One region of the Bacillus sp. 1A genome, then DNA from elsewhere that is predicted to be linked to it. Evidence: predicted binding sites of a transcription regulator. Region 1 holds the regulator's gene; the other holds the start of a gene.
What was found. Region 1 encodes NrdR, which represses ribonucleotide reductase genes. Its sites were predicted from a motif close to AACACNATATATNGTGTT; they were not measured.

Region 1 (5,630 bases):
GCAATCCCTTTTCTTCTTCCCTTTAAAATCTCTTGTGCCATATGCAATATTTGATGACACTCTTCCTCTTCTTCATAAAAAAACTTCTCTTTTAAGATTGTATAAATCCACTTATTTTGCTTTACATTCACAATGAAATATACCATTACCGGCAATAAAATCTTTTCAATATAATTCGATTCACATACTGGTATGTGAATCACCACTTTTTGTTCCTGTAAATACACACTCGTTTCCTTATATAACAGTTCCGCTCTTTTCAATAGTTGTCTATATACATGCATAGCATCATTTTTTTCTTCGAAGCAAATTTCAATCACTTTTGTCCCCCCTTTTATCCCTGCTCTAAAGGATTGTATCTATACGTTACAAATCCTATAAGAGTCCGTCCCGCGTGAAGTTCACTCTTAGTAGAATTACATTTCCTATCGTTAGAAAATCCACTCAATATGGCTTGCTAATTTTATATATATTAAGGGAGGGAGAAAAAAATGATACAAGCTACAATGAATTTTCTATAAGAAGTTTTTCGTTTTGCAATTCACCTATTCTGAAAAGTGTTCAAAACGAAAAAAGAGCAAGCTTTTCAGCTTACTCTTTACTTATGACGTCGGTTTTTCCCGCCAATCGGAATTGGCTTCGCTAAATATTTAATTCGTTCCATAATACGTGCTGCTTTCATTTGTTCTGCTTCACCACGCTGTGTATACGTTAAATGATGTTCCAATTCCTTGAAATCAAAGTTAGACGTAAAGAACGTCGGCAAGTTTTCTAACATACGGAATTGCAAAATTGCACCAAGCACATCGTCACGCACAAAGCTTGACATCGCTTCTGCTCCGATATCATCTAGCATTAAAACTTGTACGCGTTTCACCGCATCAATCTTTTCCCCAATCGAATTATCTTGAATCGAACTTTTAATTTCACGTAGAAATTCAGGGAAGTATACGAGCATCGAACTTATTTTCTTTTGAGCAAGTTCATTCGCCATTGCTCCTAACAAATACGTTTTCCCTACACCAAATTTACCGTACAAATATAAACCTTGTACTTTTTTACCAGGTTCATATGTACTTAAAAATTCATTAGCTGCACCAATTGCATCAATACGCGCATCTAAATCTGAAGGATCTAAGTTTTCCATCGTTGCCTGTAAAATGTCAGTTGGCATATATACACTTTGAACGAGTTTTTCATATTTCTTTCTCTCGTCATATGCTACTTTTCTAACACAACGATCGTATTGAATATCAATCATCTTCCCTTGGATAACGAGCTTTGGCTCATATCCTTGCAGCATGTTTTTACACGAACCTAGATCCGGACAATCCGCACAACCTACACTTTGTCCAATATATTCGTATAACTTCACCAGGCTGCGTTCAATCATAGAAGTTGTTACTTCACCTTGATGTTCGTCTATAAATTCTTTCACACGCGGATGTGCCATTACTTCCGCCTTTAATACTTCATATCTATTTTTAAAATTTTTATTTTCCATTAACTTTGCAAATGAATTTTGAATATGCTCCATTTTCTCACCTCAAAGAGCGTTCATTCTCTTCTATTAATCACGCTTATATTTTTTTAACACTTCTTCTAGTCGTTTTCGTTCATCATCTAACGTACTTGCATCTTTTTTCTTACTTACATCTTTCTTCACTATTTCTTTCTCTTGTTCTTTCGGCTCTTCTTTCAGCCAATCTGGTACCATTTCTTTTCTTATCGTTTTCTTCGACGTACGGCCTTTTTTCTTCGTCTCAGCCCATTCTTGATATTGACGGTTTTCTTCTTTCGCTAACGCCATTGCTTCAGCTACTGTACCGACCTTTTTACGTGCCCAATGCCCAGCAATTTTCTCCACATACGTTTTCGCAAGCTTCATATCTGAGCGTAGCATAACGTAATAAATAAGTACATTCACAACACCTGGCGTTAATTTTTGATTGATCATTACATCTTCAACGATCTGCAAGTCAGCCTTTGTCGCCTCTGCACCACCAGAGATTTCTTTTAATAGTTGTTTTGGTGAGATTTCCTCTAACTGTTTTATTAACATCTCTTCTTGCGTAGAAGGCTCTTTTCCTTCCATCATACGTGCAGCGTGAGGTTGTACTCTTTCACTTAATACAGGTAACGCTTGACCGTTTTCGAACTGATACCAATCACGTGCTCCTTTTCTAAGCCTTTCGATATCAATTGTCTGCATCTCTGTCACCGTACCAAGAACGATATTTTGCATCGATAACACATCTACATCGTACACGTAAGCAAGTGTACTGACACATTCTCGCACTTGATCTGTAATCGCCTTTTTAGGGACAAGAGCGGACAAGCCATCTACAAATAAGGAGAAATCAAAGAAATCATTCCAAACTTTTGGAGCGTCTCCCTTCTCGTTACTTGGCATAGCTGTCGTTTTTGGAATACGAAGATCTTCTTGCGCATGCTCAAGCTGTCCTGGATTAAACGAACCAAACACATCATTGAAAGAACGCGTAACATTTTCATAAGAAGCAAAATCAAATTCTTCTTCTAAGAAATATTGCTTTACTTGATTATATTTTGTCCGACTCAATCGATTGTATAAAAAGATGCTTAACACAATATCATCAAAAAACTGCTTCGGAGATAAAGGTGGTTGCAATTCGTATATAAACATTCGAATATCTTTTTCTTTCTTAATATATACCTTCAAAAGGCCAATTGCTTCTAACTTTACTCGTTCCTCATATATTTCGGGAAGCTGCATCTGCATGGTCACCATAAGGGAATGATGTGTATTCTCTTTTCCAAACACACGATCTTGCTCTAACTCTCCCCATAGCGTCATGTACAAACTAAAAGCTCTACTACCTATTAACGGCTGATACAACATCGTTAACACTTTTCGGTCGTAATTATGCAGTAACCCTTTCGCACTTACTTTATAACGATCAATTGGCAATAGCTCCATCCATGACTGTTTTTCCATTCTTGCTTTTCCTTTCTCTCATCCAATCTATCCTCTACTTCATTCGTTCTATCTTCATTATATAATTGCTTAGCGAAAAAGAGCTATTAGCTTTCGCTTCTAGCTCTCTTATCTCATTACTTACGGTATGTAAAGAGAATAAAATACAACTTCTACTCTCTTTCTTTTTGCAGTATATCTTTTAATTCTTCAATAAATACATTTAAATCTTTAAATTGGCGATATACAGAAGCAAAACGCACGTAAGCAACATCATCAATATCACGCAGTTCTTCCATAACAATTTCACCAATCATATCACTTTTCACTTCTGATATACCTAAATTACGAAGTTCACGTTCCACACTTTGAGTTACTTCTTCTAATTGTCTTAAAGATACTGGTCTTTTTTCGCACGCTTTAATTAAGCCGCGCAAAATCTTTTCTTTATTAAATTCTTCTCGTGTGCCTTCTTTTTTTACAACGATAAGAGGTGACTCTTCTACTCTTTCAAATGTCGTAAAGCGACTTAAACAACTTTCACACTCTCTCCTTCTTCGAATAGAGCGCCCCTCGTCTACCGGACGCGAATCTAACACTCTTGTACCATTATGCGAACAGGATGGACAACGCAATATATTCACTCCTTTACACTATACTCTTTATTTTTTCTCTACTTACTTCATCTGACAATATATATACAATATTATATAACTCATTCTAACTCTCTTACCACTTTAAGTTTAAGCACATTATTTTATCATCTCGTTTTCAAAAATAAGATGGTAGATGGGGTGCTAACTTATTCGTAAGAGCCCAATTTATCTCACTAACGAGTACGTTATATTTTTCCTTTTTTATAAACTAAAAAAGAGGTGCATTATACACCTCTTTACATTTTAAATCAATTATGTTCTTTTTTAAAGAGCTTTTGTTTCTCTCTGCTTAATTTCGAAGCTACCAGTGCCTCGAGGAAGCTCGATGCTCTCACGCGTTTTCGCGTTTAAACCTTCTGCAATATATTCTGCAGCAACATTTGGATCAATACGATCCCCACAAGTATAAACATCAATACTTGCGTAACCGTGCTCCGGAAAGCTATGAATTGTTAAATGTGATTCCGAGATAATTACTACTCCACTTACACCTTGTGGTGCAAATTTATGGAAAGCAACCTCACGCACTTCAGCACCAGCTCTCAGTGCTGCATCCACAAATAATTGTTCAATATACGGCATGTCATTAAGCTTGTCGAAATCGCAATCCCAAAGTTCAGCGATTACGTGACGACCCATCGTATCCATAGTATCCATTCTACAGTTCCCCCTTGTAAATTTATTCTAACTGTTCGAATTGAAAACTAATTTGCAATTTGGCTTGCTCCACTACCACGGGGGAAAGTTAGTCCAGAGAGGTCCTAACCCTTTAAGTAGTGACTACGTACCTCAGCTCTTAAGTTTACGAGTGTTAGTATACTTTGTTTATTTTCATTTTGCAACAACAGTTTTTTCGATTTTCTGTCATATTTTCCTCTTTACTTTTCCCTAAAAAACATAAACGATTCACAAATACAGTAATCACAACGTTTCGTGGTATGTCCACTTTCAAAAATATACTCCTATAATTTTTTTCCTTTTCAGAAAAAAATAAAAAAAAGAGGGCAAATATTCACTTGCCCTCTCCCTTATTCACTTAAATATGTTGCACATTTTTTTGCTTCGCTAATTCGTCAACAACTAACGTTACAAGATCTACAACACGACGAGAGTAGCCCCACTCGTTATCATACCAAGCAAGTACTTTCACTTTACGATCACCCATTACCATTGTAGATAAACCATCAATAATAGCTGAGTGTGTATTTGTATTAAAGTCAATAGATACTAAAGGCTCTTCGCTGAATTCTACAATGCCTTTTAACGCACCGTTTGCAACAGTTTTGAATGCTTCATTAATAGCTTCAACTGTCACATCACGTTTTACATCTACTACTAAGTCAACAAGAGACACGTTTGGTGTTGGTACACGAAGTGCCATACCATGAAGTTTTCCGTTTAAGTGCGGAAGAACCTTTGCAAGCGCTTTCGCAGCACCTGTCGTTGTCGGAATGATTGATTGTCCGCAAGCACGTGCTCTTCTTAAATCTTTATGTGGGTTATCAATATTTTTTTGGTCATTTGTATAAGCGTGAACAGTTGTCATTAAACCGTTTTCAATTCCAAACTGCTCATCTAACACCTTAACAACAGGCGCTAAACAGTTTGTTGTGCAAGATGCATTTGAAATAACAGTATGTTTTGTAATATCTAATTGGTCTTCGTTCACACCAACTACAATTGTTACATCTTCATTTTTACCAGGCGCTGTTAAAATAACTTTTTTCGCTCCAGCTTCAACATGTAGAATTGCTTTTTCTTTTGAATTAAATTTACCAGTTGCTTCAATTACAACTTCAACACCTAGATCTGTCCAAGGCAATTCCTTTGGATCGCGGTTGTTTAAAAGGCGAATCATTTTCCCATCAACTAATAAGTAATCTTCAAATGCTTCTACTGTTCCGTCAAACTTGCCGTGAACTGTATCATATTTAATTAAATGTGCTAACGTTTCAGATGGATAGCTTGCATTGATTGCTACAATTTCGAATGCGCTTTCTTTTATTGCCTGACGAAAT
Region 2 (5,630 bases), 960 kb from region 1:
TCACAGCTTTTGCTACTTTTTTCACTTCAGCAGCTTGAAAAAATGGATCTCCACCTGAAAATGTTACATCAGTTAATGTATTACTTGCAATCTCTTTCATAATTTCTTCTACTGTCATTTCAGTTCCATTACAAATATTCCACGATTTCGGATTATGGCAACCGAAACAACGATGCGGACAGCCCGCAAAAAACACGACTGTCCGCAATCCTTCCCCATCTACTACACTATCATGAATGATGTTCATCACTTTCATTTATGCTTCACCCGATCCATCTCTTCACTACGTTTCGCACTATTCCACTTCGACATATCTCCTACAAGATAACCTGTTATACGTCGAATTCTTTCTATATTGGCCTCATCTTCATTTCCGCAGCTTGGACATTCATTACCAATAACTCCGTGATAACTGCAGCACTTACAACGATCAACAGGATGATTAATTGAACCGTACCCAACGCCATGTTCTGCCATCGCTCGTACAATTTGTTTTAACGCCTGTTTGTTATGCATAGCTGCTCCGTCTAGTTCAATGTACGTAATATGTCCCCCGTTACATAGGGCATGGAAAGGTCCTTCTAAACGAATTTTATTTATCGCTTGAATGTTATAATAAACTGGAATATGGAATGAATTCGTATAATAATTATGGTTCGTTATACCGCTAATTACACCAAATTCTTCCCTATCTTTTTTCACAAACTTCCCTGATAACCCTTCTGCAGGAGTTGCAATTACTGAGAAATTCAGTTCATGTTCTTCCGTCGCTTTATCCATTTTATCTCTCATAAAGGAAATGATTTCATACCCGAGTTTCCATGATTCTTCATCTTCTCCATGATGCTTTCCTGTTAAAGCTACTAAGCACTCCGCAAGACCGATAAAACCAAGACTTAACGTCCCTTGCTTTAAAATGGATGCTACAGAATCTTCAGGCTGTAACTTTTCTCCACCGCGCCATACACCTTGTGAATATAAAAATCGAAAATCTCTTGCTCGCTTCGTACATTGATACTCAAATCGTTCTAATAATTGCTTAATTCCTAAATCTAAGTAATAGTTTAACGCTTCAAAAAACGCTTCTTTTGAACCACTAATTAACGCTAATTTCACTAAGTTAATAGACGTAAATGATAAATTCCCTCTTCCAATCGCCGTTTCTTCTCCATGTATGTTAGACATAACACGGGTACGACATCCCATGTAACATACTTCACTTTCCGGTCTTCCGTCATAATGCACTGCATTAAATGACGCATCTAAAAATGAAAAGTTAGGGAATAATCGTTCAGCCGTTGTCTCTAACGCTAATTCAAATAAATCATAGTTCGGATCACATTCTTCAAAGTTCACACCTTTTTTCATTTTAAAAATTTGAATCGGAAAAATTGGTGTTTCTCCTTTACCAAGACCAGCTTGTGTCGCTTTTAAAAGTTGTCTAACTAATAACCGTCCCTCTTTTGATGTGTCTGTTCCATAATTAATAGAAATAAACGGTACTTGTCCCCCGCCCCTACTGTGCATACTATTTGAATTATGAACGAAAGCTTCACACGCCTGATACGTATCATTTTCTGTTTCTTTCCATGCAAATTCTTCTATTTGTTCTTTCGTAAGCGGATATGACTCTAATCGTTTCTTATGTCTCGCTACTGTTTTTCTCACATATGGAGCTAAATCAATATCAAAGAGTGCAAATGATTGACCACCGTGCTGCATATTTTGATTCGCCTGAAAAATAATAGACGAAAGAGCCAATGCACTTTTAATGTCCTGCGGTTGTCTCATATGCCCATGCCCGGTATGAAAACCGTTCGCAAGCATTTGCGCTAACGGAATTTGCGAACAAGTCGTCGTTCCTGTCGCATAAAAATCTAAGTCATGTGGATATAATATATTTTGATTTATCGCTTTTTTCACTTGATCTGACAATAAATTTTCAACTGCATAATATTTCGCACTCTCTGATGCGAACGTTCCCATTACTCCCATCGGAGAGCGGCCATCTACATTTGCATTTTCTTGCATTAAATCTTGCTCACTACCGTGGACAATCGTCTCAAACACTCTCATTAATTCTTCTCCACGTACATTTCGTTGTAACATTTATAACCCTCCACCAATATGTTGTTGTCTTTTGATTAAAATGTTACTACATATAGTCTTGGTGTTTCTGTGAGAAATGTAACATTCCTGTGAAATTTTTTTCACGAAATAATGAATTTTTCATTTACAAAAAAGAAATGTGCTCTTTACAAATGTATGGTACAATATACGGGAAAAACTCTTTTTACCCTTTATCAACACATTTGAATAAAGGAGACTGAACTTATGGTTACTACATATCTTTTATTTATCGTTGCCTACTTACTTGGCTCGATTCCATTCGCACTAGTCGTTGGAAAAATCGGCTACGGAATCGATATTCGTGAGCACGGAAGCGGTAATCTAGGCGGAACAAATACATTCCGCACACTAGGGAAAAAAGCAGGTTTTATCGTTACAATTGCTGACATTTTAAAAGGTACATTAGCAACAAGTCTACCGATTATTTTCGGATTAGATGTTCACCCGCTCTGGTTCGGATTAGCAGCTGTTCTTGGACATGTGTATCCGATTTTCGCGAAATTCCGTGGTGGTAAAGCTGTTGCAACTTCTGCTGGCGTGCTATTATGCTACTCTCCAGTTGTTTTTGCAATATTAGCTGTTGTCTTTTTCAGCCTTTTATTTACAACAAGATACGTATCACTTTCTTCTATGGTAACAGCCGTCGTTGCTGTTATTGCATCCATTGTTAGCGGGGATAAAATCTTCATTATTGCGATGTGTTTATTAGCAGGTATGGTTATTTATAAACACCGTGCAAATATCGGACGAATTATAAATAAAACTGAACCGAAAGCAAACTTTTCAAAAAAGCAAAAATAAGATCGTAACCCACATAACGCAAAAAGAAAACGTGAAGCATATTAATAGCGTCTTTTTGCGTTATTTTTTATACTAAAGAAAAAGCAACATAATTTGGAGGAACTATACATGAATCTTTCCGTAACAAAAGAAGCAGCACAATGGTATAAAAACGAATTAAACTTACAATCGGGTGAAACACTACGCCTTTTCGTACAATACGGCGGGTGCAGTACTGTGCAAAAAGGACTTTCTTTAGGTATTCGTAAAGATGATCCTGCACATCCTGCTGTTCAAATTCAAGAAGAAGATATTAACTTCTTTATTGAAAGCGATGATGAGTGGTTCTTCGATGGACATAATTTAGTCGTTACATTTAACGATGGGGACGATTTCCCGCAATTTAATTATGAAAAATAAAAAAACGTGGCTTCCGCCACGCTTTTTTTATTTTTTCTTAATTTCCTCATATTTCGCATACCACTCAGGATAGAACTTTTTAAATGATACAGGGCGAAATCCTTCTTTTTTCGCACAAATATTCGTTGTACTTGCAGTAATACAAAGTTCACCTTCACCGTTATATATTTCATAACCATATACAACGCGAAGCGGACTCACAGTATCAATCCACGTTTTCACAATTGCTTTTTCTCCGTAACGCATCGCTTTACGATATGAAATTTGCAAATCTAACACAGGAGAAATAATTCCCTCTTTCTCCATTTCAACATATGAAAATCCTAAATCTTGTATAAGTTTCGTACGGCCTAGCTCAAGCCATACCAAATAGTTTGAATGGTAAACAACACCCATTTGATCTGTTTCCGCATAACGGATTTCAACTTCATGTTCTGCTACAAACATATGTATTCGCCGTTGCCATAAACTTATAAAAATCTATAAATTTTGTTTATTTCCCTGTTCTACGTGTCCGATTTCACAGAAGCTACTTTCGTTTGATGTAACACTCCGAGGGCGTAAATTCGGATACAACGAATCCTACATATTAGCCGTAACTTTTTTTAGATGTTAACTGGCTAATTCATACCGTGACAAATTGATAGCCGCATTTAAATCCCTATCCATTTCGTGACCACAAGTGCATTTGTATACACGGTCAGAAAGTTTTAGTTCTTTGTTGATGCTTCCACAACTGGAACACATTTTTGAAGAAGGATACCATGTATCAGCTTCTACAAATTCAATACCATATTTTTCACACTTGTATTGAATTTGTCTTTTGAACTCATATAAACACTGCTTCGCAATCGCTTTAGCTAGGTGTCTATTCTTCATCAGACCTTTCATATGCAACGTCTCCATCACAATGCGAAATGGCTTGGTTTTCACAATTTCGCTCGTGGATTGATGAAGATGATTCTTTCTGATATTTGATAACCTTCTATGTAGCTGTCGTATCTCTTTCTCGATTTTTATAATGTTGCTTGTTTTGACAAAACGGTTTCCCTCCTTATTCATTTCATATTTACGAGAAACTTGACGTTGCAACCTACGAAGGCGTTTCTCTGCCTGTCTTACCATTTTTGTTTTGTTGATATTGTTCTTCCTCTGCCCATCAGAACAATATGCTAATTCTTTGATTCCAATATCTATTCCTAACGAAACAGCCGTTAACTTCTCTTTTGTAAACTCCTGTTCAATACCGACAGACAAATACCAATACTTACCATCAAAGCTAACGCGTGGATTAGAGTACTTAACCCCTACCGGTAACTTTTCGGATGTTTTTACCCAACCAACTTTCTCAATCAAAACTTGTTTTTCTTTTACTTTTAACTTGACATTATCATTGTAAAAAGAGAGTTTTGCTTTCCTTCTGCTTTTGAATCGTGGTTTATCAGCCAGTCCCTTGAAAAATCGCTTATATGCTTCACAAGCATCTTTAATCGCTTGTTTGGCTATATTATTTGAAACATTGTACAACCAAGCATATTCTTCAGTCTGCTTTAATACAGTTAATTCTTTCCGTAAAAAAACGTCTGATATGAACTCTCCGCCATTCTTGTAATTCTCTTCTTGCTTCGCCAGTGTCCAATTATAAGCCCATCTTGCCGTACCAACAGATTTCCAAAGTTGCAATTCTTGTTCTTTATTCGGCTTGATTCTCACTTTCTTCGCAAGCATCATTTTCCAGCAACCCCTTAACCATCTTCTTAGCTTATTTTCGCTTGAAGATGGCAACTAGTTTGTTCTATCCTACCTGCCTTTTTGCAAAATCACCAATTGAATATACTTTCATATTTTTCATCCCATGAAACTACTTTACCCCGGCGACAATTTTTCATCTACAAATATTTTATCACTAATTATATATTTTTGTAGATATACACTAACTGTTTCTTCCCTTCTTTCACTTCTGCTACCTTGCATACATTTAATCATAATACAGTGACATCAAAAATAAAATAAAAACAGTGAATCTTTTACTGAAAGGAGCAAGCATATGATTCAAATTGTAACTGTTCGTAGCGGTGATAGCGTATATAGCTTGGCATCAAAGTACGGATCAACACCTGACGAAATAGTAAAGGACAATGGACTAAATCCAGCTGAAACACTCGTTGTAGGTCAGGCACTGATCGTTAATACGAAAGGGAATAATTATTATGTACAGCCTGGCGATAGCCTATATCGAATCTCTCAAACATATAACGTACCTCTCGCTAGTTTAGCTAAGGTTAATAACTTATCTTTAA

Region 2: ACUN0F_RS15080 (anaerobic ribonucleoside triphosphate reductase) is a predicted target of NrdR. The motif match lies at 2,152-2,169, and genes of this name have one in related genera.

Annotation. Positions count from the first base shown of each region.
Region 1 is NZ_JBQYLZ010000001.1:2,003,651-2,009,280, reverse strand. It holds gene ytxC (putative sporulation protein YtxC) at 1-320, opposite strand, end outside; gene dnaI (primosomal protein DnaI) at 599-1,537, opposite strand; gene ACUN0F_RS10120 (replication initiation and membrane attachment family protein) at 1,571-2,977, opposite strand; gene nrdR (transcriptional regulator NrdR) at 3,130-3,591, opposite strand; gene speD (adenosylmethionine decarboxylase) at 3,877-4,260, opposite strand; gene ACUN0F_RS10105 (glyceraldehyde-3-phosphate dehydrogenase) at 4,649-5,630, opposite strand, start outside.
Region 2 is NZ_JBQYLZ010000001.1:2,959,846-2,965,475, reverse strand. It holds gene nrdG (anaerobic ribonucleoside-triphosphate reductase activating protein) at 1-256, opposite strand, end outside; gene ACUN0F_RS15080 (anaerobic ribonucleoside triphosphate reductase) at 253-2,109, opposite strand; gene plsY (glycerol-3-phosphate 1-O-acyltransferase PlsY) at 2,335-2,931, shown strand; gene ACUN0F_RS15070 (HesB/YadR/YfhF family protein) at 3,040-3,330, shown strand; gene ACUN0F_RS15065 (acyl-CoA thioesterase) at 3,358-3,777, opposite strand; gene ACUN0F_RS15060 (RNA-guided endonuclease InsQ/TnpB family protein) at 3,943-5,061, opposite strand; gene ACUN0F_RS15055 (glycosyl hydrolase family 18 protein) at 5,378-5,630, shown strand, end outside.